DNA from 2 places in the Chitinophaga oryzae genome. Region 1 is predicted to be linked to the other one. Evidence: riboswitches for the same ligand, from Rfam matches in the RefSeq annotation. Region 1 holds a riboswitch; the other holds the start of a gene.

What was found. Region 1 has a riboswitch for thiamine pyrophosphate ahead of HF324_RS20970 (HAD family hydrolase). Riboswitches for the same ligand answer to the same signal wherever they lie in the genome.
Positions count from the first base shown of each region.
Region 2: linked by a shared signal. The riboswitch ahead of thiS (sulfur carrier protein ThiS) and the one ahead of HF324_RS20970 (HAD family hydrolase) in region 1 are both predicted to bind thiamine pyrophosphate.

Region 1 covers NZ_CP051204.2:5,269,978-5,285,294, reverse strand. Annotated here, with positions in the region: gene HF324_RS21020 (AIM24 family protein) at 1-605, shown strand, start outside; gene HF324_RS21015 (TerY-C metal binding domain-containing protein) at 605-1,660, shown strand; gene HF324_RS21010 (PP2C family serine/threonine-protein phosphatase) at 1,676-3,079, shown strand; gene HF324_RS21005 (helix-hairpin-helix domain-containing protein) at 3,111-4,544, shown strand; gene HF324_RS21000 (TerC family protein) at 4,641-5,453, shown strand; gene HF324_RS20995 (hypothetical protein) at 5,534-6,496, opposite strand; gene HF324_RS20990 (toxic anion resistance protein) at 6,510-7,610, opposite strand; gene HF324_RS20985 (TerD family protein) at 7,654-8,268, opposite strand; gene HF324_RS20980 (TerD family protein) at 8,313-8,867, opposite strand; gene HF324_RS20975 (phosphoribosyltransferase family protein) at 8,857-9,699, opposite strand; gene HF324_RS20970 (HAD family hydrolase) at 9,699-10,424, opposite strand; TPP riboswitch at 10,729-10,828, opposite strand; gene HF324_RS20965 (dodecin family protein) at 11,087-11,296, shown strand; gene HF324_RS20960 (universal stress protein) at 11,391-12,233, shown strand; gene HF324_RS20955 (sugar phosphate isomerase/epimerase family protein) at 12,247-13,092, opposite strand; gene HF324_RS20950 (helix-turn-helix domain-containing protein) at 13,269-14,108, shown strand; gene HF324_RS20945 (hypothetical protein) at 14,430-14,945, shown strand; gene HF324_RS20940 (GMC oxidoreductase) at 15,023-15,317, shown strand, end outside.
Region 2 covers NZ_CP051204.2:304,098-319,414, forward strand. Annotated here, with positions in the region: gene HF324_RS01280 (SusC/RagA family TonB-linked outer membrane protein) at 1-738, opposite strand, end outside; gene susR (SusR family glycan utilization regulator) at 1,120-2,721, opposite strand; gene HF324_RS01290 (copper resistance protein NlpE) at 2,785-3,237, opposite strand; gene HF324_RS01295 (esterase-like activity of phytase family protein) at 3,297-4,448, opposite strand; gene HF324_RS01300 (lmo0937 family membrane protein) at 4,563-4,715, opposite strand; gene HF324_RS01305 (ferritin-like domain-containing protein) at 4,970-5,431, shown strand; gene thiH (2-iminoacetate synthase ThiH) at 5,857-6,963, opposite strand; gene HF324_RS01315 (thiazole synthase) at 6,978-7,754, opposite strand; gene HF324_RS01320 (thiamine phosphate synthase) at 7,754-8,383, opposite strand; gene HF324_RS01325 (hydroxymethylpyrimidine/phosphomethylpyrimidine kinase) at 8,380-9,132, opposite strand; gene HF324_RS01330 (thiamine phosphate synthase) at 9,105-9,695, opposite strand; gene thiC (phosphomethylpyrimidine synthase ThiC) at 9,708-11,561, opposite strand; gene thiS (sulfur carrier protein ThiS) at 11,648-11,851, opposite strand; TPP riboswitch at 11,904-12,007, opposite strand; gene HF324_RS01345 (lipocalin-like domain-containing protein) at 12,157-12,633, shown strand; gene HF324_RS01350 (hypothetical protein) at 12,642-12,893, opposite strand; gene HF324_RS01355 (sterol desaturase family protein) at 12,932-13,774, opposite strand; gene dnaN (DNA polymerase III subunit beta) at 14,092-15,210, opposite strand.

The DNA.
Region 1 (15,317 bases):
ACTTTAAAAGCCTGCAGGTAGAATTAACCCACAACGAGAAATTTTATTGTGAGAAAGGAGCCCTGATCTATTATGAAGAAGGTATCCATTCTTCGCTCAACGTGTTTGATAAAGGCCTCGCCGGCGTACTGAAAAGAAAACTCACCGGCGAAAGCATTTTCCAGGTGGAACTCTGTAACACCAATATTAACCCGAAGAAACTCATGGTGGCCGGCAAAGTAGGTATGCTGCCGGTCAACCTGAAAAACATCTCCGGCGGCATCATCTGCAGAGCCGGATACTATGTGGCCTCCTCCGATAAAGTCGATATCGACGCGAAGCTGAACCTCACCTCGCTCATCGGCGGCACCGGCCTCATTATGCAGAAAATCACCGGCTTCTGCACGGTATTCCTCGATGTGGTCGGCACTGCCACCACGCTGGACCTCGCAGCCGGTCAAACGGTTTTTGTGGATGAGAAAAGTTTTATCTGTATGAATGCTGATATGCAAAACAGGATGTCGTCACACTTCTCCGGTAGTAATATGCTCGGCGGGGAAGGGCTCTCCATGCTCAAAATCACAGGGCCGGGCACCGTATACATCACCTCCGTAAACTTCAGATAATGAGAAGACTCCCCATTTATTTTCTGATAGACGTCTCCGAATCTATGGTCGGAGAACCTATACAACAGGTGGAAGAAGGCCTGTCTCAAATTATCCAGGCACTCAAAGCCGACCCCTACGCTATTGAAACCGTCTGGGTTTCTATTATCGTCTTCGCAGGACAAGCCAAAACACTGGTGCCCCTGCAGGAGATCATCAATTTCTACCCGCCCCGTTTCCCCATCGGCGGCGGTACCTCGCTCAGCAAAGGCCTCGGACACCTGATGTACGAGCTGCGCAAAAACCAGGTGAAAACCACCTACGAACAGAAAGGCGACTGGAAGCCCATCGTATTCCTGTTCACCGACGGCGTGCCGACCGACGATACCCGCGCCGCCATCGCAGAATGGAAGCAGAACTGGCAACGCACCGCCAATATGGTGGCCATTTCCTTCGGCAACGAGACAGACGTACATGTGCTGAAAGAACTGACGGAAAACATCATCCACTTCAAAAACAGCAACGCCGCGGCGTACAAGCAGTTCTTCAAATGGGTGACAGACTCCATCAAAACCAGCAGCGAAAGCGTGGAGAAAAACGCTTCCGGCTTTGAACTGGCTAAAATATACGGAGACGATACCCTCAGCAAGGTAGATCTCACCAAACCCATCCCGCCACAGTCCTATATGGACAGCAACTACGCCGTGCTGGTGGGCAAATGCCAGAACCTGAACAGGAACTACCTGATGAAATACCGCCGCTCCGAAGAGGAAGCCAAAATATACGGGCTGGACATCAACCGCCTGTCATACCGGCTGGTAGGCGCTTTCCAGGTAGACCAGACCTACCAGGAACTGTCGGACGAGAGCGCAGGCCCTTCCCGTATCAACAGCGATGAACTGATCGGAAACCCTACCTGCCCCTGCTGCGGCAACCAGGTGGCCTTCGCCATGTGCGTCTGCGGCCAGATACACTGCATCGGGGAGGAGCATATCAGTACCTGCCCATGGTGCGGCAATAAAGGGACGTACGGCATCGGTGAAGGCGGATTCGACGTTAACCGCGCCCAGGGCTAAAAAGGAATCAACAGCATGTCAAAAAAATATATCCGCGAACTGTTTGCCGCTAAAAATATTACCATTGCCGGCAGCAAACAACACCTGTTCGATGCCTTTGTAGATGATGAACAACATCAGCAAATAGCCAGGCAGATACTGGAAAACCAACAACGACTCATGGACATATGGCAGTATAAAAACAGACTGGCTGATATCCAGCAACAACCGGTCACCATCCCGAATGCTACCGTGGGCAAGCCATACCAGGCTACGCTCGATTTCCGGCAGCTGAACTGGTCCGACGTTACATGGACAGCCATCGAAGGGCTGGAAGAATACGGGCTGCAATACGATCCCGCCACCGGCGGGATACAGGGTGTTCCCGTGAAAAGCGGCGATATCCGCCTGAAACTGCAGTTCCGCCTCGCCGGCGGCGATACCAGCGCAGCAGCCCACGAAAAAGTGCTGCCGCTGGTCATCAACCCCGACCCCCGCTCACTCTGGAAAAGCATTCCCAGCGATATGGCCGGCCCCTTCTGGAAAGCAGATGATGTCGCCGAATTCGCCCCGCTGGGCGACCGCTTCGTGACCGTCGCCTCCAAACGCGGACGCTCCCACGCCAACGTAGGCTCTTTCCGGGACGACGACTACGCCTTCCGGCACCTGGAACCCTCCGGCTGGAGCGTGCTGGCCGTATCAGACGGCGCCGGCAGCGCCAGACTGTCCCGCGAAGGCTCCCGGCTGGCCTGCACCGGCATCATAGACTATTTTGAACAGTTCTTTAAGACCGCGCCCACAGCCGACATCGATGCCCTTTTCGGAGAACATGCCGCTGGTACCGGTACCGATACACAAAAGAAAATCAACCGCCTCGTGTATGACACACTGGGCAAGGCTGCCTTCGCGGTACATAAAAAACTGGAAGAATTTGCCGCCGCTCAACAGGTTTCCATAAAAGATCTGCATTCCACCCTTATATTTGTGCTGCTGAAAAAGTATGCATTTGGCTATGTCATCATGAGCTTCGGGGTAGGAGACTGCCCCATCGGACTGTTGAACAAGGACTGTTCCGCTGTCACGCTGATGAACCGGCTTGACGTAGGAGAATTCGGAGGCGGCACGCGGTTCATTACCATGCCTGAAATCTTTACGAGCGACAAATTCCCTACCCGCTTCGGTTTTAAACTGGTCCCGGACTTCGCTTATCTCATGCTGATGACCGACGGTATCTACGATCCCAAATTCGTGGTGGAAGCTAACCTGGAGAAACTGGACACGTGGAAAGCGTTTCTGGCGGACCTGAACGGCAACAACCCGGAAAACGTGGCCCTGCCACTGGGAGCGCACTCCCCGGAAAGCGCCGGCCGCCTGTCGGCCTGGATGGATTTCTGGAGCCCCGGCAATCACGACGACAGGACCCTGATGATCATCAGTTAATTGCATATTGATTAGGTAACACCATAACATCATGAACACTAAAACTGTCCATTCCGTCATTAACACAGGCAAGTCGTATCAGTATATCGATAACGGCGAACCGATGCGTGGCGGGATGAAAGACGTGTATTTCAGCCCCGATAAATCTTATGTGGTGGCGTTCTACCGGGATGAACAGGATTTTAGCTCCCGCGAACGCCTGCGCAAAATTGTGACCGAATACTATAACAGCTTCTTTAACCGCGAAGGCGGCCACTACTACAAAGACCTGTACTGCTGGCCTACCGATATGGTGGAACTGGATAAAAAAGTAGGGCTCGTCGTGCCCTGTTATAATCAAAACTTCTTTTTCAAAAAAGGATACGCCACCAACGACCTGATCAAAGGCAAGGAAAAAGAAGGCAAATGGTTTGCCTCGCCCAAATTCAGGAACAAACAGTTCGCCCTGCGGCTCGATGAAGCGGAACTGGGCAACTGGCTCAGCTATTTCCAGATCTGCGTCAACATCGCCCGCGGCGTCAAACGCCTGCACGCGGCAGGTCTGGCCCATTCCGACCTGTCTTACAAAAACGTGCTGGTAGACCCGGTCAGCAAATCGGCCGCCATCATCGATATAGACGGCCTCGTGGTGCCCGGCCTTTTCCCGCCCGACGTCATCGGTACCGCCGATTTTATTGCGCCGGAAGTACTGGCCACCAAACATCTCGACGTTAAAGACCCGAACCGCAAGCTGCCCAACCGGTTGACCGACCTGCACGCACTGGCGGTGATGATCTATATGTACCTGCTGTACCGCCATCCCCTGAAAGGAGGCAAAGTACATGACCTGGACACGGAGAAAGACGACCTGCTGTCCATGGGCGAAAAAGCCCTGTTCATCGAACATCCGCAGGATACGTCCAACAGGCCCAAACTGAACCAGCTCAACCCGAAGGAACTGCCCTGGGCCGATATCACCAAACTGCCATACACCATCACCGGCCCTTACCTGAAAGAGCTGTTCGACCAGGCTTTCATTACCGGCCTGCATCAGCCCAACAACCGGCCGCCGGCAGAAATGTGGGAACAGGCGCTGCTGAAAACCACCGACCTGATGCAGCCCTGCAGCAACGCAGCCTGCGAACAGAAATGGTATGTATTTGATAATACCATCTCCCCGAAATGCCCGTTCTGCGGTACGCCGCATAAAGGCACGCTGCCGGTGCTGGACCTGTATTATGAATTTAAACCGACCGTCTGGAAACCGGAAAATCACCGGTTAATGGTCTATCATAACCAATACCTGTTTCAATGGCATGCCAACCGGAACATCATCCGCAATGAACGGCTGACCCCCGAACAGAAAGTGCCCGTAGGCTATTTTACCTTCCACCAGGACAAATGGGTGCTGGTCAACCAGAAACTGACCTCCCTTAAAGACCTGACGGAAGACAAAGAGATACCCCCGGTACCATGGTGGAACTGACAGATGGTAAAAAACTCCTGCTCTCCCGCGAAGAAGGCGGCAGGGTAGTAGTGATCACAATGGCGAACAAATAAGAACTATAAAAAACACACTGAAATGAATTTTGCAGAACTGTTCCAACAAATTCTTGACAATCCCATCCCATCCCTGATCGTAGTGGGGAACCTGATTATCATCGAAAGTTTGCTTTCCGTTGATAATGCGGCGGTACTGGCCACCATGGTAATGGACCTGCCCGAAAAACAACGTGACCGCGCCCTGAAGTATGGTATCTTTGGCGCTTATTTGTTCCGTGGTCTTGCGATGCTGTTTGCCTCCTTCCTGATCCAGTTCTGGTGGCTGAAAGCACTTGGCGGCCTGTACCTGCTTTACCTGGTATTTGCCTGGGTGAGGGACAAACGTGCTAAAGCCAAAGCGGCGGAAGCAGAGGAAGAAGAATCCATCGACAAGGAAAAAAACTGGCTGTACAAAATGACCGTAGGCGCTATCGGTCCCTTCTGGGCCACTGTGGCGCTGGTAGAGCTGATGGACATGGCCTTCTCTATTGATAACATCTTCGCGGCGGTAGCTTTTACGGACAACATCCTGCTGGTATGCCTCGGCGTGTTTATCGGTATCCTCGCCATGCGTTTTGTAGCGCAGGCTTTCGTAAAACTGATGACGAGATTTACCTTCCTGGAAACAGCTGCCTATATCGTGATCGCCATCCTGGGCCTGAAACTGTCCCTGTCCCTGTGGGAACACTATAACACAGAGTCTCCCATTACCAAATTCCTGGAGAGCCATATCGCGGACGTATGGACTTCCATTCTGACGGTGAGCGTGTTTGTAGTGCCCATCGTTACTTCTGCGCTGTTCAACGTGCCTAAAAGAGGCGCTGCTGCCCAGTTGGAAGGCAAGAAAGCATAATCACCAAATAGGTAAATAACCAAATAAAAAAATGATTAAATGAGAAAGTTGCATCGGTCTTCGGGCTGATGCAATTTTTTTTAGAAGGTATCGGTGTTGAGCATGGTGCGCAGGATGTTGGTCTGCACATCGTAGTTGCCGATTTTCTGGAGGAAGTCCACTTCGGAGATTTTATCATAGTACTCCTGCAGTAAAGTCCGCACGGTATCCGGGATGGCGGTTTTCAGGATATTGGCCCTGCTTTCGAGCTGATCGTTTTTGTCGGTCATTTCCTGTATGATCCGCGCTTTTTTGGACATGGAGTTGGTCCAGTCGATATCCGGGATCTCTGAAAGATCGCAGAGAAGGAACAGGTTTTTGGACGGGAAGTAGAGGAAGTGCCGGTCTGCGTCGAGGAAGCGGTACACTTCGGCGATCATGCCGCCGGTTTTGAGGCCGCAGAAAAATTCGGTACGGAACTCGTGTTTGCACAGAAGTCCCATGAGTTTCTTCTGGATGATGGCGTAGCTGTTTCTATAGATGTCAGCCGTCTCATATTGGATGAGGTTCATCATCTGTTCGGCGGAGATGTCGTAATAAAAATCCTGGGAGAAGCGGCTGCTGAAGGTGTTGATGTTTTTGGAAAACGGGTATTCGTCCGTGTTGTCAGACAAGGTCTGGTACAGCCTGCGGAGGGACAGGTTTATTTTCAGCGCCTGTTTCTGTTTGTCGAGGTCGTAGTTTTTTTCTGAAAAGACGGAGCTGTTCAGCTTCTCCATCATTTCCTTGTTGAGCTGCATTTCGTCATAGATCAGGCTTACGTTTCTTTCGTTGGAAGCCTTGATTTTTCTCAACAGTTCGATGGCAGAGGCGGTGTATTGCAGGTGGAACAGCTCCAGCTTATTAATGTCCAGTTCAGGATTGGATTCGAATAATTTATGGACAACCTGGCTTCGGAGATATATTTTATAAATAATCTCTTCTTCAAAAAAAGCGGACAGCAACTGTAGTTTGCTGATGGTTTTATTTGAGTCATTTAATATAATCGCCAGGTTATCCTCCATTATCTATACACGGTTAGCGCACGTTAGTTACATTTTTCTTCAGCTCTGTTTCCAGGTTCTGCAGTTCACCGTTGAGCACTTTACGGCTTTCGGCGCCCTGTTCATGGATTCTCTTCACTTCATGCAACGTTTCGATCAGCGACTGGGTGGTGCGTTTCAGTGTTTCGACAGACACCACGGTCTTTTCGTTTTCCCGTGCCACATCGATACTGTTCTGTTTGAGCAGGTCTGCATTTTTCTGCAGGATGGTATTGGTGGTATCGGAAATTTTGCGTTGCATTTCCACGTTGGCCTTCTGGCGTTGCAGCGCCACCGCGATGGTGAGCTGGTTTTTCCAGACGGGGATGGTGGTGGAGATGATAGACTGTGCTTTTTCTGCGATAGAGGTGTTGTTGTTCTGCACCAGTCTGATCTGCGCGAGGGACTGCAGCATGATGAAGCGTACGATCTTCATGTCTGCCAGCCTTTTATCCAGGCGGCCCACAAAATCCCGGAGGTCCGCAATTTCGTAGTCGTTATAGTTGCCGGCGTTGGCTTCCATTTCGGCCAGTTTCTGTGTCAGCTCATTGTACTTCAGTTGACCGGAGATGATCAGGTCTTCCATCTGTTTAATGTAGTTGACATTGCTGTCGAACATGGTTTGCAGGGAGCTGTTGTCTTTCAGGGAATTGATACGGCCCGCTTTGATCTTGTTGGTGATCTTGTCGATATTGGCGACTACGGTATCATACTTCTGGAAGAGTTTCTGCGCATCCATGACGAGCTTTTTCAGGAACGGGACTTTGGAGAGAAAGCTTTTGAAGCCGCCCTGGTTCAGCTCATCCACGTCGATGTAGTTCAGTTCGCTGAGCAGTTCATTGATCAGGCCACCTACTTCTCCGGAGTTGTAGGTGCGCACAGAGGTCAGGAACTCGTTGCTGTAGCGCTCCATAGAGCTTTGTACTTCAGCGCCGTAGTTCAGGATAGAGTTCACGTCGGAGGTGACCAGCGACTTATTGAGCTCATTATATTTCTGCGTTTCTTCGGGGGTAATACGGGCGAGGTCGGCATTGCCGTCCTTGTCCAGTCTTACCACGGGAAGCGCCTGATCAGTAACATTCGGATTAGATTCCATAAGGTATCGTGATTAATGAGTGATAGCATTGCAAAGGTAAGGACTACAGGTATTGCCTGGACACGGTGTCCACGGTTTCCTGTAATTTCTTGTCCCGGGTAGGTTCTCCGATGGCGTTGAACTTCCACTCGCCGTTTTTCTTATAGAAAACGCCCATTACCATGGAGGTATGTCCGGCGAAGCTGGTGCTGCCGGCGATATCGTAGGTGGCAAATACTTCATTCACACGGGAAGGGGTGCCTTCATAGATGCGGATGGAGGCGAAGGGAATGGTGCCGAAGTCGTGGCCGCGGAAGCTGTTGAGCACAAAAGCTACGTAGTTGATGCTTGGGTTCAGGCGGGACAGGTCTACGGTGATCACTTCGTTGTCGAGGCCGTCGTTGCCGTTCAGGTCGCCGGTCAGGTCATCGCCGCTGTGGCGGATGGAGCCGTCCTGGGAGCGCAGGTTACCGAAGTAAACCACTTCCTGCAGTTGTTTCTGCTCGGTGAACAGGGCGCAGCTGCCGTCCAGGTCTACCGCTTCCTTGGTTTTGGACATGCCAAAGAGGCCTTTTTTTTCGATAGCACCCCAGTTGATGCCTACACAGATATTTTGGAGTTTGCTACCGTTGCTTTTCTCGAGGCTGATGCGTTGGCCTTTTTGAAGATTGATTGCCATTGGTCAGGTAATTTATAGAATGGTATAGAATGGGTTAGTTTGAATTAGTTGTATTTGTTCAGATAATCCTGCAGACCGCCTTTCATGCCTACGCCTACGGCTTCAAATTTCCATTCGTCGCCACGTTTGTAGATGCGGCCGAATTCCACAGCGGTTTCGATGGAGAAGTCTTCTTCCAGTTCATATTTCAGGATCACTTCGTTGGTAACAGGGTCGAATATACGTACGTAGGAATTTCTCACCTGGCCGAAGTTCTGTCTTCTGGCTTCAGCTTCGTGAATGGTTACTACCACGCAGATTTCAGTGACGTTGGCTGCTGCTTTGGAGAGGTCGATTTTGATCTGTTCGTCATCGCCGCCGCCTTCGCCGGTAAGGTTGTCGCCAGTGTGTTCCACGCTGCCATCGGGAGAAACCAGGTTGTTATAAAACACAAAGTGCTGATCGGACAGGATTTTTTTGTTGTCACCCATCACAAAGATGGAAGCATCGAGGTCGAAGCTGGTGCCGGTAGAGGAGGAATTTACATCCCAGCCTAAGCCGATAGTGAATTTGGGTGCATTGATCGTCTGCCGTTGTCCTTTTTGCAAATTAATTGCCATGTTGTATGCTTTTATGTTTTCTATGAAAAATATAGTTTTTAATATACTGAAGATTTTGCTGATATGCCTCGATGGTGTGATAACCGTTGCCGATGGCCATATCATACAAAATATTAATGAACTGGTCTGACTGATTTTGCAGGAAAATACAAAATGAATCGAAATCGTAGTTCAGAATATATTTTACAATGCGGGTATTGATGGCGAACCGTTCCTCCCGGATGATTTTCTCGAGGTGGAAAATCGATTTGACAAAATGATAATTGAGGTGGTTCTCAATGTTGGGATGGATACCGGTATTCTGCAGTTCCGCATAATACAGCAGGTATAGCTCGTTGGCGAGGCCGTAGGCGTTCACCATTTTAAGGATCATGCGTTCGTGGCCGCCGGTGATGCGGATATCGTCCAGGAACACGACGGTTTTGCCGGCGAGAAATTCCCGGTCAATATGAAACGAATCGTTGCCGATCAGTTTCATCCGCTGTTCGGCGTCCAGTTCCCCGTAATCTTCCTTATAGGTGATGGTACGATGCACTTTCGTTTCCTGGACGATCGGATGCCCGTTGGCCGCCAGCCACCGGTTGAGCCGGAACACGAAGTGGTTCTTCATGGAGAAGGTGGCGGTGGGGATGAACGCATACGGGCTGGATACCACCACCAGCTGCGGCACGGCGCGGCCTTTGAGGTGGTGCTCAATAAACCCGTCAGCCAAACCGACGCCGAACTTTTCTGCGACAAGGTCGTCACCAAATTTAAAACGGCTGTAGTCATCCGGGCAAAAACCGAACTGGCTGGTATCTGTGATTTTATGCAGGGAGTAAGTCGTCGTCATCAGTTAAGCAGGCTTGAAATACATTGATTGTTGGAATTGACCAGTAACGAATGAATGCCGGCCTCGCTGGCGCCTTTGATATCTGCCTTTACATTATCGCCTATGTGTATGATCTGTTGGGGCATCACTACCTCCCCGTTCCTGGTATTGGCAATAGAGCCGAGCATGAGCCGGAACATTTCAGGGTTGGGTTTGGACACGCCGGTTTCATCTGAATACAGCTGAAAATGCAGGTATTGGTCCAGTTCCAGTTCCTGTAATACTTTCCGTAGGGTGCGTCCTTTGATGAAGGCGGTGTTGCTCAGGAGGCTAAGGGTACAGTCCTGCCGCCCGTGCAACGCACGCAGTACGCCTGCGGTGGCAGAGCAATATACGGTAGGCTGGTATTGCAGTACCAGCGCTTCCATTTCGTTGTACAAAGCCTGCAGGTCTACCGTCTCAAAGTCGTACTGATGGTCGTTCATTTCGCTGATGACCATCAGGTGCAGGGTGTCCGTATCGATATTGCCGCCTGTTTTTTCGTTGATGGCGTTGGTCATCACGTCTATCCGGCGGAAGATACGTTCCACTTCTTCGAGCGTTTTTTGCCGTCGGTTAAAATGATCAAAAAAGAATTTTGTCCGCTCCCGTTTAAAGGAAGGATTAGATCTGATCAAGGTTAACCAGAGGTCAAAGGAGTAATGCTGGTATTTATTCATCAGTTGGTTATGGTGTATAATGCTCATGGACACCGCATATCACGGTGGCCGCACAAATCAGGGTTAAACCTATTTATGGTCGCATAGTGTGAATATAAGTTTTGTTTACAAACAGGACATTCCTTTTTTTATACGCATGACTGAGCCGGGATTACATCAAAAAGCCTGCCGTAGTGTTCGCCGGCTAATATAACATATAATCCTGCACGGAGATGAAAAAATTGCAGTGTTAAAGGAAGGATAACGGCGCTGTCCACCGGTTTCGTTGCTGTCAAAATGACAACTTATCTTGTGGGCGTAAAAAAGAGAGGCGCTGTGTTTAACAGTGCCTCCCTGGTGTTTCCTGCTTTCCTACGCTGGTATTACCCAGTTCAGGTTGTAAGGGTATAATCTCAGGTGTTGTGTTACCAAACCACCCCTTTTCAGAAACATCTTGTTTAAAATAGCAACAGAATCATGCCGGAAGCATCGCCCTGAAGGAAGGCGCTGATTTTCAATGAAGACCGCTATGGTCGCCGTCCTCCATTGTAGCATGGATTGCACATTCCGGGGTGTGTGCCGGGGGAATTGTTGCCTGTCCGCTATTGTTGCTTTCCTGCTGTAACCCGCCGCAGTGCTGCGATAACCAAACCGGTAGGTTGTTTGTTTCCTGTATACACGCCGTATTGTTCACCATTAAAACTTTTCTTATGGCTATCGTTAAAGTGATTGAGGTGATTGCTTCCTCAGAAAAAGGTTTTGAAGACGCTGTACAGAATGCAGTGCAGGAAGTCAGCAAAACCATCCACAACGTAGATTCTGTATTTGTAAAGGATTTTAAGGTGCATGTAAAGGATGGCAAAATCACCACCTACGGGGCCATCTGTAAAGTGTCCTTCAGGCTTGATGAAAATCGTTGACCAGCGAACAGGGATTGGGTGGGTCCGGGGTTAAAACCCGGGAGGTTCCAATCCCTTTTTCTCATCTAAACACCACTCCTAAAAAGAAGGTGATATGAAATCGATACTTATTCTGACCGATTTTTCCGATGCCGCCTTCCGGGCGGCAGAATACGCTACCAGCCTCGCGCCGGCGCTGGGCGTAGAGCGGATGATCCTTTATCATGCCTATCGCACCATGGTGCAGGGCTCAGACGTGCCGGTACCTGCACCGCAGGTGGAAAATCTGGTATATGTCGAAAATATGGAAAAGCTGGCTTCCCTGCAGGACCAGCTGCGGTTAATGACCGACGCCGACACCAAATACGAACTGCTGGCAGAAGACGCTTTCCTGCCCGATCAGCTGAACAAACTCTGCCAGGAAAGGGACGTAGCGCTGGTGGTTATGGGCGTAGCGGGGAAGACAGGGTTGCAACAGCTTTTAATGGGCAGCAATACCTCCCAGGTGCTGAAAGTAAGCGAATACCCGGTGCTGGTAGTGCCCAAAGAAGCAGTGGTAGGGAAGGGGATCAGCAGCGTGGTCTTCTCCACCGACCTGCAGAACATATCCAAAGCGTCTTTGGAGCAGTTGTACCGCTTCCTCGACCTGTTCCGTCCCGAAGTGCATGTGGTCAACGTGGAACCGCCGGCGGCAGACAAATACACCGACGATACCAAAAAACAGATCACAGCCCTGCACGAGGTACTGGAGCGCTACACGCCGGCTTTCCATTATATGACCGGCACCCATATTGCCGACAGCGTACTGGAATTTGCCCGGGAACACCACGTGTCCCTGATCGTGACCGTGCCCAAGAAGCACTCCTTTATCTCTTCCATCTTCCACAAAAGCATTTCCAGGGAACTGGCCTATAATTCCCCGGTGCCTTTGCTTTCGATACCGGCGCTGCCGGAATGAGCAGGGAAGGCTGTTACGGTTTTACGGTATTCACCACGCCTTTGAAATACCCGGCCGATTCGGCGATGCCGGGCAGGGGATCCTTCATATCTTTCTCATATTCAATGCTGCAGATTCCTTTGTAGCGTACTTTGTCCAGTGCCCGCACCAGGCTGGCGAAGTCGATGACACCTCTGCCTATTTCGGTGGGTTTCCCTTCTTTGGAGGCGGCGGTAACGTCTTTCAGGTGCAGGTCAAACACCCTTTCCTTATAGGCCAGCACTGCTTTGGCCGGATCTTCGCCGGCGCGGGTGGCGTGACCGATATCGATGCACAATCCCATGCGGCCGTCCCGGTTTTTGATATGTTCCCATGCGTTGCGCGGACCGGGGTACAAGGCGTCTTCCGGGCCATGGTTATGAATAGCGAGGCGTATGTTGTGTTGTTTCACCTGTTGTTCGGTATAGTCCAGCAGTTCCGGCGTTGGTACGCCTACGATCAGGGGCACTCCCGCTTTTTTGGCATAGGCAAAAGCTTCTTCCACCGCCTGCCGGGTTTTCATATAAATAACACCTACGGCGTATACGTTGATGTCCGCGTTGCGGAACTGTGAGAGCACCGTTGCTATCTGTTCCGGGCTGCTCTGCAGCGGCAGATGGATATCTTTTACGGAGATATGACGGATGTTGGCCCGCTGCATCATCGCAATGGCCTGGTCCAGCCTGAACTGTGCGAAGGTGTACCCTGCAACGCCAACGGACAGGCGGTCTTTCGCCGGCGGCGCCACGGCGGGGCGCGCCGCGGTGGACAGCAAAGGGGAGAGGCCGGTAGCTGCCAGTCCCACGGTGGCCTGCAGCAGGAAGTTTCTTCTCGAAGACATAAGCGTACAATTGATATAACGGCCAAGATCTTCAAATTTCCCGGCATTTTTCCCGCAAATATTACCTGTGGCTGGTGTTTTCTGAAGCCCCGCGATTGTGGGTTGGAATGTTTACATTTGTTGAGCGGCCGCATTGGTTGGTGTGCCGGTCGCCATAACCTATAAAAACGAGGAAGATGAAACCACGTATGAAAGCCTATACGCCGCACCCCGCGCTGCAGGACGTTGTCAGCAGTATTACTATCTATGAGGCCGACTTTGCCCGGTCGCCGGGGCTTTCCAATATGTACCGTTTTGTGCCTACCTATCAGCGGTATATCATGTTCTACATAAAAGATCCTATCAAGGTGCTGAGGGTGTACAGCAATGATTTCCAGACCAAGTCCGTATCGCTGACGGTCGGACCTTTGGAGCGCGCTGTCACGTTGGACCTGGGACAGCATCACCTCGCGCTGGGCGTGGCTTTTAAGCCGGGGGGACTGTTTCGCCTGCTCAATATCCCGATGACGGAAATGCATGAACAGGATTTTGATACCAGCATGCTGCTGGGCAATGAAATAAAGGAAGTCAATGAGCAGCTGCAGGAGAATACGCACGACTGGGACCTGATGCTCCGGATCGTACAGACCTACCTGCTTAAAAAACTGTCCCGCCTGAAACCTATCCTGCCGGTAGACCTGGTCATGAATGAGCTGGTCACGAAGGCAGGTAATGCCACCATTGAAACGCTGGCTGCTGATGCCTGTGTGAGCGTGCGGCAGTTTGAACGGAAAGTAGTGGAGCGCACCGGTATGTCCCCTAAGCGGTATGCCCGGCTGATCCGCTTTTGTAAAGCCTACCACCTGAAAGAGTTGCATCCTGAAGCTACCTGGACGCGTATCGCGCATATGAGCGGCTACTACGATCAGATGCATTTCATCCGTGACTTTAAGGAATTTGCAGGCATTACCCCTTCTTTTATCAATGAAACGGAACTCATCAACACCGTGCGCCTTCACCGGATGATGACGCGATAAAGTAAAAAGATGTCGCATTTGTACTATTCATCTACCGGTAATCACGATAATTTTGAGGCCGGAAGAGGGGGATCCTCTTGTCTGTCCTTTACCTAACCGTATGAATGACAGGAGTTCTCAGATAGCATCTTCTTCCGCCATTCTAATCTACGTCGTCTTAATCAGTATGCCATTGTTTGTTGTACCCCATTCTTTTTGACAGGTACCGGATTCCCGGCCTTGCCATATAGTAGTAATTGGTTTGATGTGAAAAAAGCCGCACTGTCCTCCGATTGGTGCGGTTCTTTTATTTACCTTTAGTGAACCGCTTAATCCCGATATATGAAACCATTTATATTCCTCTTGTTATCAATAGTCTGTAGTGCCCTTGCTTTCGCCCAAACACCCGGCCAGTCTGCCACACGTAAAACAGCCCATGACGACCGGTCTCCTGTTTATTTTGTAGACAGCGTTCAGGTGACAGCAGCAGACCTGGCAGAATTCAACCCCAACAATGTCGCGTATGTGTATGTGTTGAAGAGCAAGGACTTGCACAGTGGGCAGGATATCAAGACTATTTTCATTGAAACGAAAACGTTTGTTCGTAACCGTTATTGGCTGGTCTTCAGCCAGGACGCCGTTTATCGTAAGCTGGTACCCTCACCGGAAGAAGATGGACCGGTGGCATACATCGTGAACGGGAAACTGCAGACAGCTACCGCGGAAAGCGATCTCGCTGCGGTCAACATTCACTCGTTCGTTAGCCTTGCCATCCTCGATAAAGCCACTTTAGAGCAACAGTACGGCGTCAAAGGAAAAAAATATGGCGTGGTAGTACAATTGAAAAAAGATCAGTGATCTTTCCGGTCGTCCTATTTCTGTTAGGTTTGTATGAATATTTTGCTATTTTTCGGCCTGCCAGTAAATTCCGTGGAATGATCAATCTGAATCTGAAGGCCGAAGCGGCCAATACGTACGATGCAATAGTAGTAGGCTCCGGCATCACCGGTGGCTGGGCAGCCAAAGAACTCTGTGAAAAAGGGCTGAAGGTGCTGATGATAGAAAGGGGCCGTCAGCTGGAACATGTAAAAGATTACGAAACGGCTACCGCCGCGCCCTGGGAAGTGCCGCACCGCGGCGTACTGACCAACGAACAGAAAAAAGGACACCAGTTCCTTATCCGCGAAAAAGTATACACAGCATTCAACCACAGCTACTGGATGAAAGACG
Region 2 (15,317 bases), 3.4 Mb from region 1:
GATCACGCCGTTAGCGCCGCGGGAGCCGTAGATCGCGGTGGCGGAAGCGTCTTTCAGTACGTCCATGGAGGCGATATCGCTGGAGTTGATAAAGTTGAGCGGGTTGGCATCCGGTGTCTGGCCAAGGCCGCTGACATTGATGGAGGGCCGGGCCACACGTCCGTCGAGAGGCACCCCGTCAATCACGTACAGAGGCTGGTTGCCGGACCTTACAGAGGATACGCCCCTGATGCGCACGGTGGCGGAGGCGCCGGGAGCGCCGCTGTTGTTAAGTACCATCAGGCCGGATACTTTACCCTGGATCAGCTGGTCCGGGGCGGAGGTGATGCCACGGTTGAAGTCCGCGGCTTTCACCTGGGAAATGGCGCCGGTAATATCTTTCTTACGGGTGGTGCCGTAACCTACCACCACTACGTCGGTGAGCGTGGTGTTTTCGGCCACCAGTTTTACATCTACATGCGTTTTGTTGGTAATGCTGATTTCCTGTGCGGTTTGGCCGATAAAGGAAACGATCAGTGTGTTGGCGCTGGGGCCGACAGATACTTTGAAATTACCGTCAGGATCGGTGGTGGTCCCGCTTTTAGTGCCTTTGACCAGCACGGAAGCACCAGGGATAGGAGCGCCTTTTTCATCCGTAACTTTACCTGTCACGGTCCTGTTCTGGGCCATGAGCAGACCCTGTAACAACATGAAACATGTGCACAGGAAAAGATGCCTGAAAAGTCGTGTTTTCATCATAATGTGGATTTTTGAGCAGTGATTGACTGTTCTGTTTACCGTGGATTTAAAAACTTAGATTCAAATTGGTTGCTGAATGTGAGATACGGCTCGACATGCTGAACAACGTGGATTTATCAATTAACTTGGTTTACGTGGGTGGCAAATGATGCCCTGACTTAGATTCTTTATTGGCTTTTAAAATTTTCGGAATTTTGGTTTATGCTTCCTTTTAGCCAAAGTAAGAAAGCAATGCTCAAGTGAACAACTAATACAATATAAATATAGAAAATAAAAGGCTATTTTGAGTATATTCTGATGTTATCTTTTTGAAAGACAGTTGATTACAAACAAATATAAATTTTAAATATATTGACGGAATCAACCCTTTTTATCCCGCTTTCAGAGGGCTTTTATGGCCATAATCCGGTTTTCAAATTCTTCATTGGGCACTAAAGAGCGCTTTTTGATTTTGGTTTTATAAGCGTAAATCGTGTTGACGGAGTACTCCAGTATCCGGGCAATTTTTTCATTATCAGTGATGCCTATACGAATGAGGGCAAAAATCCGGATATCGGTATTTAATAATTCACCTTCCCGGAGGACTACCCGGTTGGCGGGTTCAAACAGGGTATTAAATTCTTCCACGAAATGCGGAAATATCTTCAGGAATACCCGGTCGAAGGTGGTGAAAAGATCTTCCCGTTCCTGCCGGATATTGATATTATTTACAAGATATTTTACCTCGCTGGGTTTATTGTCGGTTAATTTTTGCTCAAGGGCGTGTTTTAATTTTTCGATCTTTCCGATATAAGAGGCATAGATATTAAAACAGTAGCCCACATATTCTTCTTTTATTTTGTTGGCTTCCAGCAACTGGTTATTGATTTCCTGCTGCCTGAGATGGGCGGCGGTGATGATTTCCTGGGCTACCTTCAGTTTGCGCACCTGCCGTGTAACGGTGATCGCCAGTATTACAACAGCTACCAGTAATAAGGTAACGATGGAGGCATAAATGAGTAACGACCTGGTTCTTTCTTCAGCGGTATTGATCCGTTCCTGTTCAATGATAGGTAAAATACTACTAACCTGTACTTTACGCTGCCTTGCGCCGTAGAACACTGCTTCTGCCACCGCCTTTTCAATAAAATGAGAAGCGTTTTTGATATCGCCCTTTTCAAACAGCAGGGTGGCCAGTGTGTACATGGCCATAGTCTCCTTGGTTGACGATTTAATGTCCGCGATAGCGGAACGGTACATCAGTTCAATGGCAGTATCCGGCTGATGGGCATGGAGATAGATATACCCCAGCGTGCAGGCGGCGACAGCCAGCTGCCGGTGGTTGAGGCCAGGCTGGTCCAGGTTGGGGTAACTGCCGCGGGCGGCGGCAAGGTTGCCCATCTTATAATATTGTAGTCCTTTGTTGTACTGATACTCAAAAGAAGAGGGAGACATCAGGTGGAGGGCGGAGTCCATGTATACGCTCCCCTGATGAATGTACGACGGGGAATAGTACCGGTCCTGGTTATAGTCGGCCAGGTCATAATAGAACCGGCTTTTCATCAGGTAGTATTGGGAACGGATGCTGTCGGGCATACCGGTTACATCGAGACTGTTAAGGAAAGCGGAGGTCTCTGTGAACATGCCGGACGACAACAGGATAAAGCCTATCCTGGTACGGGCATACGTGAGCCGTAACGGGTCCTGCATTTCACCGGCCAGCTTTTCCATCAGCCGGGCGTATACAAAGGCGGAGTCGAAATTGAAAACCTTGTACTGTTCATACAGGAGCTGGTATATATGATAGCGGGCGCCCGGATCGGCGCCGGTATTGGCAAGGGTGCGCCGGATACTGTCAATGCCTTTTATTTTCAAGGCGTCGTAGACAGGTGCATTTTCGATGCTGCGGTTTAACTCCTTCAGCAAGCTATCCTGTGGAGATTTCCCAAACACATACACCTGCAACATCAGCAAAGCCATCAGGCAGCCTAAGATACGCGTCATAAATTTTGGAATGATAAAGTCACTGGTCCGGACTAAATTTAAGCGACTTTTTTGATATATTGGTCATTCCTCCACGCGTTTGAGGCTATAGTCCAGCGAGCCGGGGATAGACTGCCTGTCTTTGTCAAGCTGGCGGAGCACATCTCCTGCTCTCCGGTAAAAACGCTGAAGATTCCGGTCTTTGTCAGGATTAAGTTGAATGATATCGGCGTCCTTATCTTCTCCGTCTCCATGCAGCACAGCATAATTGCCTTCGCTGTTAAAAGTCTGGTCTTTTCCACCTACTCCCTGATAGGTTTCCTTTAGTTTGAACGTATGCTCCCCGTCGGTCCCGTTCTCTTCGAGGACCAGGGTGGTAAGGATGCCACTGCAGTCTGCACAGGGTAGCGTGCCGGTATACGTGATGCGGGCGGGGGTATTGACCGCTGTGCTGTCTGAATGACCGGCTTGCTGGCCGGAGCGGGAATGTTGGCAGGCAAAAAGGGCAATGGCAGGTAATAACAGGAGGTATTTCATAACGATGAATGGTTTTCCCGTATAACAACCAGGCCCGGCATTTAGTTAACGCCTGCAGGTCAGGGAATCAACTCAAAGACAAAAAACTGGCTTTCCTCTGCAGCGGAGAAATTGTTATCCGCCACAAACACCAGGCTTTGATGGCCATTGGGTAATACGGGCCCGAAAGTTACCCCTTCAATGTTATCGATATATTTCCCAAGGGAAGCAAAATCAAAAAGTAAAGATTTGGTAACGGTCTTCACACCGGTGGCTGTCTTCAGGGAGTTTATCTGACTGATGTCGGTGGCGCCGCGCAGGTCTGTGAGGAATACCTTGATGGTACAGTCTTTTACGCCGGAGGAGAAGGACCGTTCTATTGACAGGAGCCGGTCATCAGACAATACCAGGATGTCGGAGATACCATTTACTTTAAAGGCATTGGCAGGAACGGCCGGATGGGCCACCGGCTCCAGCCGGTATGCATATTGGGCGACGGGCTGCAGGGTGTTGTTATCATATTTGATCAGACGGGTAAGTGCGGTAGTGTCATTGACGTCTGCGCGGGGACCGTCTTCATAGCGGGGCTCTTCCAGGCTGACGAAAGTGTAGCGGTAGCCAGGCGTGAAGCCGAGGCCTTCGAATGCGCCGTTGCGGCGGGGACCGTTTTCAGTGGCCTGCATACGGAATTGCGACAGAAGGGCGAAAGAATCGAGGTAACGGCCATCAGGTGAAATTTCATATATGCCGGGATTGGTGAGGATGGTGTCTTTGTTGTTTACAATCCGCTCCCCTTCGCTGCTCCAGACAAAACGGTCTTTTTTCGCGTTGTGGCGCAGGGCTTCCGGGTCGGGTGTAAGGGCGGCATTTATTTTCGCGCCGGGATACGGATGGCCGTTCTGCTGCAGGAGCGTCGTCATCCCGGTAAAGCGGACGCTATCGAATGATTGACCGGAAAAATAGAGCTTAGCCGTATAAAAGCGGGCTGGCGCCAGCTCGGACCGGTCGTCGCAAATCATGTAATATTGTTGCCGGGAGGCGTCGTAATCTATGCCGGAAAGGCCTCCTGTGACAGCGCCCATGAATGGCATATTATGTGGAATGGTTTGCGCTCCGATAAAACGGAGCTTGCCGAAGCGGGTATTAGCGGAATGAGCGGCAGGGCGTGTGCTGACACAACCGGCCATAAATGCCATGATCATGAGGGACAGCAAAAACCGGGATATTTTCATAACTACGAAATTACGAATTACGAATTACGAATTGAGGGTTGTCTTATGAAAAGGCTACTAAATAACCGCTCTGTAAGAGTACCTTTAATTCGTAATTCGTAATTCGTAATTGTGCTATACGGCTCTGCCTCTGATAATGTTAATTAAGATGGCAATAATAGCGAGTACCAGTAAAGCGTGAATCAATGCGCCGGCAGAATACACAAAAAATCCAAGAACCCATCCAATGATCAGTATGACGGCGATGAGATATAACAGGTTATTCATGTTTTAAGGATTTGGTTCGGTTATACTCCTAAAAAATATATGCCAATGCTGATAAGCCCTTTATATACAATATATAGCAGGTGGAAAGGACGTTCTAAAGGTGTGGAATCGCTTCCACCATACGAGAAAAAAAAGGACGGATACAGCAAGGGGCTGTAGCTGAACTGGCTGGTAATAAAGGCTGTGCGAAATGGTCGCATTTTTGGGATCTGTTAGGAAGGTTACCATTCTTTAATCCTAAAATTTACCGGAATATGCAACAACAGGAATTACTCGCCGAAGTGCTCAGCGACCTCGTCAGGATCAACAACGACAGAGTGGAGGGATATGAGCAGTCAATAGAAGCGACAGACGATGTGGATCTGAAGGCACTGTTTCAGCGTATGATCGACGACAGCCGCCGGTATGCTACCCAGCTGTACGACGAACTGGTGGCGCTGGGTGAGCAGCGGCGTTTTGGCACAACAGCGGCCGGCAAGCTTTACCGTACCTGGATGGACATAAAGACTGCTTTTACCGGACATGACCGGCACGCTATTCTGTCTTTTTGTGAATATGGTGAAGATGCAGCGCAACGTGCTTACAGTACGGCGCTTCGGTCAGACATCACGATGCCTTACCGCATCAGGGAACTGATCGCAAATCAGCAAAAGGCGTTAAGGAATGATCATGATATCATCAAGACGTACCGGGATGTACAACGGATCGTGTATTAAACATTTTCCGTGCAGGAAAACGATCATTGTTCATTTTGTTCAAACTGAAGCTAAATACGGTTGTTCAGGAATAGCTTTTTATTTTTGGATAGCGGTATTCCAATCATACTTATTTTTATAAGTAATATGGCAACTACGGGATTTTTCGGTACAAGGCTGCTTCTCCAAAGAAGCAGCCTTTTTTTATTCCTGCAGGTGTATTGGGTTTAACAGGATATATAGCCTTTAACCGGTCAAAACCGTTGATTTTGTTCACCATTCCTGAAATCTGTTCATTTTGTTCATTTTTAGTTCACTGCTTTTTTATACCGGTGAGCATATTATCTTTAAAACTGATTGAGAGAAGTTTATTACCCCTTGTAATATTGCTTTTTAACCAGCTATGAAAAACAACAAAGGTGGCCACCAAAGCCACCTTCTTTTATTTAACCCAACACCTGGTCCCAATCTTTCCATACCGGTTCATAACCGCTTTTTTTCAGCATGTCGGCGATAGCGGCGGCGCTGCGTTCATCGGATATTTCGAACTGTTCCAGCGACTGCCGGTCGGCGGCATAACCACCGGGATTGGTGCGAGAACCTGCGCTCATGCTGGTAATGCCCAGCCGGATGATATTGTCTCTGAACGATTCCTGTTCCCGTGTGGAAATACTGAGTTCTACCTCCTGGTTGAAGAGGCGGTAGGCGCAGATCAGCTGTACCAGCTCCCGGTCATTCATTTCCACTTTGGGTTCCAGTCCGCCGGAGAATGGCCGCAGGCGTGGAAAAGAGATGCTGTACCGCGTTTGCCAGTATTTTTTTTCGAGATACTGAAGATGCAGGGCGGTAAAAAAGCTGTCTGTACGCCAATCTTCGAGGCCTATCAGCACGCCCAGGCCCATTTTGTGAATTCCTGCGCGGCCCAGCCTGTCGGGTGTTTCCAGCCGGTATTGGAAGGAGGATTTCCTTCCTTTGGGATGATGTTTTTTGTAATCTTCCTGATGGTAGGTTTCCTGATATACCAGTACGGCATGTAATCCCAGTGGGATGAGCGTGGCGTAATCCGCCTCGTCCATCGGTTGCACTTCCATAGAGATATGAGAAAAATGCGGCCGCAGCAGTTGCAGTGTTTTTTTGAAATATTCCAGTCCTACCAGCTGATGGGCTTCACCGGTAACGAGCAGCACATGGTCGTAGCCCATTGCTTTGATGACGGCGGTCTCCTGCAGAATTTCTGCGGCGCTGAGGGTTTTGCGCCGGATTTTATTATCGAGGCTGAACCCGCAGTAGGTGCAGATATTCTGGCATTCATTGGAGAGATACATGGGAATGTATAACTGCATCGTGTTGCCGAACCGCTGTAATGTCTTTTGGTGGCTCATTTCCGCCATAGGCTGTAAGTACGGCGCTGCGGCGGGCGAGATGAGCGCGGCAAAATCGTCGAGGGTACGGCGCTGGTTATGCAGGGCCTGTTCCACGTCTGCCGCAGTTTTTGAGTAGATGCCTGCTTTTACATCATCCCATTGATATTGCTCAAAAATGTCTTTAAACATGATCGCTGTTTTGATTAAGCTTCATCCAGAAAAGCCACCAGCGGGCTGGAGGCGATGGCCTGGGCGCTGGTGGGCGCCAGTCCGGCTTCATAGGCCATGCGGCCGGCTGCTACGCCGGCTTTGAAGGCGGCGGCCATTTTCACCGGGTCTTTGGCAACAGCCAGCGCGGTGTTGACAAGGACGGCGTCGGCTCCCATCTCCATGGCCAGTGCAGCGTGGGAAGGGGCGCCGATGCCGGCGTCTACCACTACGGGCACGTTGCTTTGTGCGATGATGATGTCGAGGAAGTCGGCAGTGCGAAGGCCTTTGTTGCTGCCGATGGGCGAACCGAGAGGCATTACGGCTGCTACGCCGGCGTCTTCCAGCCGTTTACACAATACCGGGTCTGCATGTATGTAAGGCAACACCACGAATCCCAGTTTCACCAGTTCGGTGGCCGCCAGCAGGGTCTCCACCGGATCGGGCATCAGGTAGCGGGGATCGGGATGTATTTCCAGTTTGATCCAGTTGGTATCGAGTGCTTCCCGTGCCAGCTGGGCGGCGTAAACGGCCTCTTTGGCGGTACGTACGCCAGAGGTATTGGGCAGCAGCTGTATATGCGGATGGTGAAGATGCCGCAGCAGGTCGTCGGCCTGCTGTTGCAGGTCTACCCTCTTCAAAGCCACGGTCACCAGTTCGCTGCCGGAGGCGAGCAGCGCTTCTTCCATCAGCGACGCAGCGGCGAATTTGCCGGTGCCGGTAAACAGGCGGGAGCTGAATGTCCGGCCTGCGATGGTTAATGGTTGTGTCATCACTGCTTGTTTAAAAGGTTATAAATATGTTGTACCAGCGGTTTCGGTCCGGCGGCCTGCGTAATCAGTCCGCTGACGGCAATGCCATGAACGCCCGTCTGCATAATGGCGGGGATATCCGTTTCCAGGATGCCGCCGATGGCTACTACCGGTGTGTGGACCTGCTGTTCGCGCAGCGCTGCCATGATCGCCTGATAACCTTCAAGGCCCAGGATGGGGCTGAGGTTTTGTTTGGTGGTCGTGAAGCGGAATGGTCCAAGTCCTACGTAACTGGCGCCGTTATGTACATGCGTCAGTATATCGGCAAGCGTGTTGGCGGTGCCGCCGACTATTTTCTGCGGTCCTACGATAGCCCTGGCTTCGGCCACGGTCATGTCCTGCAGGCCCACATGCACGCCCGCGGCGTCAACGGCAGCCGCGATATGCGGATAGTCGTTGATGATCAGTGACGCGTTGTAGCGGTCACAGACAGCTTTGGCGGCGGTAGCTATCGGCAGCACGTTTTCGTGCGTTTCGTTTTTAATGCGCAGTTGTATCAGCTGGCAGCCGGCTTCGCAGGCCGCCCGGATATTATCGAGGTGGCTGCGTTGCGCTGTTTGCTGGGAGATATAATGCAGTTTGTTGATCATATGTGATGATATCCGGTTAGTGAAGGATGACTGGACAGTAGATTTTCCGTATATGCTTTCGCGTTAGCGCAGGCATCGGACAATGAACAGCCGAGGGCAAGGTTGGCCGTGATGGCGGCAGACAGCACGCAGCCTGACCCGTGTTTTGGATGGACCTGTTTGGGTCCGGGAAGAAGCCGTTGTATACCATTGCCGGTATACAGGGCGTCTTCGCCAGGGCGGGCCTGGTGGTGGCCGCCTTTGAGCAGTACAGCACAGTGTGTGGAGAGTTGCGCCGCCGCCTCGTCGCCGTCGCCGGTGCCTGCCAGCAGTACGGCTTCGTGGTAGTTGGGCGTAATCAGATACAGCTCGGGCAGCAATTCGAGCCATGCCTGCCGGGGAATGCTGTTGTGAAAAGTATGTCCGGCAGAGGCTTTGAGCACCGGGTCCAGGACGATGCGGATGCCTGGCGACAGGTGTTTGATGGTGCGTACCAGTTCCAGCAGGGACTGTACGTCTGCCATGATGCCTATTTTGCAGTAGCTCACCGTTTCGGTGGCCAGCAGCGGTTTTGCCTGCGCGAGGATGCGCGGTAGCGGAAGCCAGTCCACCGAAATGAAATCGCTGGCTGTCTGTACGGTGAGGGCGGTGCATACGCCAAGGCCATACACGCGGTGCTGTTCAAACGTTTTGATATCTGCCAGCAGGCCGGCTCCCCCGCTGGGGTCGAGGCCTGCAAAGCTCATGACGACTGGTCGTTGCTGTTCCATCGTTGTTGTATGCGCTGAAATATTGTTACTGCTTTGTCCGGCTGTTGCCAGATGGCGCCTAACAAGGCGGCGCCGTCGAAATGCCAGGCTTTCAGCCGGTGGATGTTGGATGCGTTCACGCCTCCCAGTGCCAGCACCTGTTTTCCGTGTTTGTCGGGCAGCGGTTTCGCAAAGCGGCCCTGGTAGCCTGTTTTGGAGATGCTGTCGAAGACGGGGCTGAGCAGCAGTACGGAGAAGGACGGCGGCATTATGCCGATGGCTGCCGTATCATGTATGCCGGTGCTGCAAAGCGCAAAACGCTGCAGGTCACGGCTGTCGGTACCGGCGCGGGCGCTGGCGCTGAGATGCAGTCCTCCTACCGGGAAGTGGCAGCCTGACGGCTGGTCGCGGATGATGAAACGCGGCAGCCATTGCGGGTCCGTATTATCCAGGAAAGCCAGGTAGTCGGCCGTCTGCCAGGAGGGCTTGCGCAACAGGATGTAGCTGGCGCCTGCCTGCAGCAGGTCGGCGATGATCTTCGCTTCTTCGTATATACGTTCAGGTGATGTCACGATCCAGAGCATCAGCAGTTTTTTTTATTGATAGATTTCTCCTCCCTGTTCAGCGAAAGACCGGGCTTTGTCCTGCATGCCTGCTTCCAATACGGCGGCTTCGTCCAGTCCTTCGCGGGCGGCGAAATCGCGCACTTCCTGGGTAATTTTCATAGAGCAGAAATTAGGTCCGCACATGGAGCAGAAGTGGGCGATTTTAGCGCCTTCCGCCGGCAATGTTTCGTCGTGGTAGGACCGCGCTGTTTCCGGATCGAGCGAGAGGTTGAACTGGTCTTCCCACCGGAATTCGAAGCGGGCCTTGCTGAGGGCGTTGTCGCGGTGTTGTGCGCCCGGATGGCCTTTGGCCAGGTCGGCGGCGTGTGCTGCGATTTTATAGGTGATAACGCCCTGCCGTACATCTTCTTTGTTAGGCAGGCCGAGGTGTTCTTTCGGCGTAACGTAGCACAGCATGGCGGTGCCGAACCAGCCGATCATAGCGGCGCCGATGCCGGAGGTGATGTGATCGTATCCGGGCGCGATGTCGGTGGTGAGGGGACCGAGGGTGTAGAAAGGCGCTTCATGGCAGTGTTCCAGCTGTTTGTCCATGTTTTCTTTGATGAGGTGCATGGGTACGTGGCCGGGACCTTCTATCATTACCTGTACATGATGTTTCCAGGCGATTTTGGTGAGTTCGCCCAGTGTTTCCAGTTCGGCGAACTGAGCGGCGTCGTTGGCGTCTGCGATGCTGCCGGGGCGGAGGCCGTCGCCGAGGGAGAAGGAAACGTCGTAGGCCTTCATGATCTCACAGATTTCTTCGAAATGGGTGTAGAGGAAGTTTTCCTTATGGTGGGCGAGGCACCATTTGGCCATGATGGAGCCGCCGCGGGATACGATGCCGGTGGTGCGTTTGGCCGTCAGCGGTATATAGCGCAGCAGTACGCCGGCGTGGATGGTAAAGTAGTCTACGCCTTGTTCTGCCTGTTCGATCAGGGTGTCCCGGAAGATTTCCCAGGAGAGGTCTTCCGCTTTGCCGTTTACTTTTTCGAGCGCCTGGTAGATGGGCACGGTGCCGATGGGCACGGGAGCGTTACGGATGATCCATTCTCTTGTTTCGTGGATGTTTTTGCCGGTGCTGAGGTCCATGATGGTGTCTGCGCCCCAGCGGCAGGACCATACGGCTTTTTCCACTTCCTCTTCGATGCTGGAGGTAACGGCGGAGTTGCCGATGTTGGCGTTGATTTTCACGAGGAAGTTGCGCCCGATGATCATGGGTTCACTTTCCGGGTGGTTGATATTGGCGGGGATGATGGCGCGTCCGGCAGCTATCTCCTGTCTGACGAATTCCGGTGTGATGAGTTTCGGTATGTTGGCGCCCATGCTGTTGCCGGGGTGCTGATGCCAGAGGGGGCTGTTTTCCTGGTAATATTTCTCTGCGTACTGGTTTTCGCGGATGGCAATGTATTCCATTTCCGGGGTGATGATGCCCTGCTGGGCATAATACAGCTGGGTAACATTTTTGCCGGGCAGTGCGCGGAGTGGTTGTGCGGTGATGCTCATGCCGGGCATGTTATCTCCTTTTTGCTGAAGCTGGCGAACGTAGGGGCTGGTGTATTGCGGCAGTTGTTCTACATCTCCCCTGCCGGTGATCCAGGATTCGCGGAGCCTGGGCAGGCCGCGGGTAACGTCGATGTCTACGGACGGATCGGTATACGGGCCGCTGGTGTCGTATACGATGACCGGTTCATTCGGAACAGCGTCGCCTTTACGTCCGTGAATGCGTGTATCCGTGAGCGTTATTTTGCGCATGGCTACTTTTACAGGATGCAGGGTCCCGCTGACATATATTTTTTCTGAGGCGGGAAAGGGTGTGCGGCTGATAGCCACGGGTTGTTTTTGCATGAGAAAGGATTTTTGTGGACATGGGAATACCGTTTCGTTACAGCGTATAACGATGAAGGCTAAACGAAAAAGACTATACGGGCGAACTATCCTCCCTGTGTGGCGCGGATAATCGTTATGTTGTCTGATGGCTGTAAGGGCTGGTCATCCCAGCTGTTCCGGGGAACGACCTGATTATTGACCGCAACAGCGATTCCTTTTTGGGCGGAGAGTTGAATAAACTGTAAGAGCGCAGCAATCGTAGTTCCGTGCTGCACCGCATAAAGTTTATTGTTTACAAGCACTTCCATGCGTGTTGGAATTTAAGTGAAACAATAAACTTTAAGGATGTGTGGAAGATGAGAAAGTTCAGTTACTTTTCCCTACGGCAGTATGAGCTGCTTCAGGTACTGAGGGTATCATCTCAGCTTATCCCGGGTACGGGATAAACACCCCTAAAGTGAGGGGTAAAAGTAGGAAAAAAATAATAATTGCATCGTGATAATTTTATTGGGCAGGTAAATGTTGTAAGTCTGGTGAAGGGGCTGTTGCAGCCGCATGCGGCAAAAAATTTTCCTGCGCATATACCGGTAATTCGTAATTTAGGTTCATGTTAATGAAACAGTTATCGTCATTATTGCTGTTATTGTTGCTACTGGCAGCGTGTAAGCCGAAGAAAGCGCCTGTGCAGGAAGACGCGGCACAGCATGACAGCAGTCTGCTGGTGGTTACAGACAGCAGCAATGCCGGCGTTACCGACAGCATTGCTGCTGTAACTGATACGCTGCGGGTAGACACAGCTAAGCTCATAGGGAAATGGATACAGCCCGTAGCGGGACTGGATAAGGAGATGCAGGGGTTTCAGCTGCGGAAGAACGGAACGGCACGGTCTATCAACATGTATACGCTGGTATATGAAAAATGGACATTGAACAATGACACGCTGTTTTTATGGAGCCATTCGGAGGGGGTAAAAGATACCTCCGCTGTTGTGGACACCACCATTATCAGGGAGTTGTCCGACACATCGCTGGTACTGTTTCCGTTGAAGGCAGCGGAAGGATATACAGACCGGTATAGCCGGAGCCATTAATCGTCTTTTTAGTTATACATCTGCCATAATCCTACCAGGCAGGCTACTACCGCCATAAAGATGCCGGCTGCAGCAAGTTGCATATCATCAATATTTTTTCTGCCGATATACAGGGATACGATGCCGATCAGGCCTGCTACAGCGCCTGCTGTGACAGCGTAGGCCGGTGTTTTGGTGGCAAAAGCCAGTGCTGCTGAGAGAACGCCGATGACCAATGCTGCGATGCAGGCCGTTTTTGTGAGTGTTGTTGAGTGTTGCATATATTTCGGATTTAAATAAACAGGGAAATCAATACTGGCTACAGGTTACTGCTCACTCCACTAATCTTATCATTTTTTGCTACGGCGGTTTGTTCCCACGGTACTTTCAATAAAGGACCTACTTCCTGGTAGCGGTTGTCCTGGTATTCGTCCAGACCGTACCGGATGGAGGTGGTATCGGGGATAAAGGTAAACGTGCCGAACAGCCGGTCCCAGATCGAGAAGATGTTGGCGTAATTGGAATCCGTTTCCGGCTGATAATGGCTGTGGTGTACCTTGTGCATGTCGGGCGAAACGATGATCCAGCTAAGGCCGTTATCCAGCCATTTGGGCAGGCGTATGTTGGCATGGTTAAACTGCGACATGAGCGCAGAGAGCGACTGGTAGAACATGACCATCCAGAAGGGAACGCCCATGGTGAGGATGGCAGCTAAAAGCGCTCCTACGCGGAACAGGCTTTCCACCGGGTGATGGCGCAGCGCGGTGGTAGCGTCGATCTGTGTATCGATATGGTGTATTTTATGGAACTGCCACATCCAGGCGGTTTTGTGTTGTACCAGGTGGATGAGGTAGGCGCCGATCAGGTCCAGCATCAGGATGGCCAGCAGGGTATGCAGCCAGAGAGGAACGTTCAACCAGTACAGGAGCCCGAAGCGTGTGTTGCTGGTCCATTGCGAAGCTTTCACGATCAGGAAGGCGAAACCGGTGTTCACGATCACCGTGGTGAGGGTGAAAAACAGGTTGGTGCCCGCATGGCGGTACTTATTGCCACGGAAGGTGAAGCGGGGGAAGAAGCCTTCTATGATCCACAGCAGTAACAGGCCGCCTGCTAAAATAGCGGTACGGTAATATGACGGAATATTTTCAAAAAACGTTACCATAGGCTGGCAATAAGATATATCCGGGAATGTATGATCTCTGCTTTCTGAAATGTCGAGGTTTTCCTGCCAGGCCAACAATGTCAAACGGGTAGATATCGGGGAGTAATTAATTCAATCGGAAAACTGTTTTTACTGTCCTGTAAGCTGTTTTTGTCTGTTTACTCCGGTTAAAAATTACGACTTTTTGGGGAATAAATAAGCGCTCTTTTCCGCCACAGGCAAAGAAAAAAGCAACCTCTTTGGTAGAGATTGCTTTATATATAAACTTTTGACTATAAGCATCCGGCTTTTAGTATAGCCGTTTGCTTTAGCGGGCATTAGTTGTTCAGCATGAGCGGCATCACCAGCATGAGCAGGTCTTCATTTTCCTCTTTTTCGGAGGGTTTGAGGATACCGGCTTTGGTGGCGGTGGCCAGTTCGATGGTGACTTCATCCCCTTCGGCGGCGTTCAGCATTTCGATGAGGAATTTAGCGTTGAATGCGATCTGCATATCGTCGCCGGTATACTGGCAGCTCATACGTTCGTTTCCTTCAAAGGAGAAGTCAACGTCCTGGGCGGAGAGCTGCAGTTCGCTGCCGGTGATATTGAGCGCTACCTGGTTGGTGCTTTTGTTGGCGAATACGCCTACACGTTTCAGGGCGTTCTGGAAATCGCTTTTTACCACGGTGAGACGGTAAGGATTGTCCTTGGGGATAACTACCTTATAGTCAGGGAAACGGGCATCGATGAGGCGGCAGATCATCTGGGCGCCTTCATGCTGCACGAAAAAGTGGTTCTGGCTGTAGGACACTTTGATTTCAGATTCGTTGTCCGGCAGCGCAGATTTCAGCAGGTTCAGCGGTTTTTTAGGCACGATGAACGTGTCTGCCTGCGGGCATTTCGCGTCTGTTCTTACATACTTCACCAGCCGGTGAGCATCTGTTGCCACAAAGGTGAGGCTTTCTGTGCCGAGTTCGAAGAACACGCCGGTCATGGCCGGGCGGAGGTCGTCGTTGCTAACGGCAAAGAGCGTTTTGTTGATGGCTGTCACCAGCGCTGTAGAGCTCATCGTGAAGGAAGTAGTGTCGTCGGCAGCCGGTTCTTTGGGGAAGTTTTCCGGATTTTCTCCCATCACCTTGTACTTACCATTGTCTGAAGTGATTTCTACCGCGTAGGAGTTCAGGTCAATGTGGAAAGTCAGTGGCTGGTCGGGTAAATTTTTCAGGGAATCCATCAAAATTTTAGCCGGGATACAGATCCGTCCGTTTTCTTTGGCTTCCACCTCCAGCTTCACCCGCATAACGGTTTCAAGATCAGTTGCAACTACGGTCAGCTCATTTTTATCAATCAGGAACAGGAAATCCTCCAGTATCGGTAATACTGTATTGGAATTGATAACACCGCTGATCTGTTGTAATTGTTTTAATAAAGTAGAGGAAGAAACAATAAATTTCATGGTCTATATTAGTTTGCTTGTCATTCTTAGTTGCCGGGGAGTGATGCCCTCCTGTCTGTCCGTTCACATGGCACTATCCCTGATAAAAGGTGTAAATGTACTGTAAA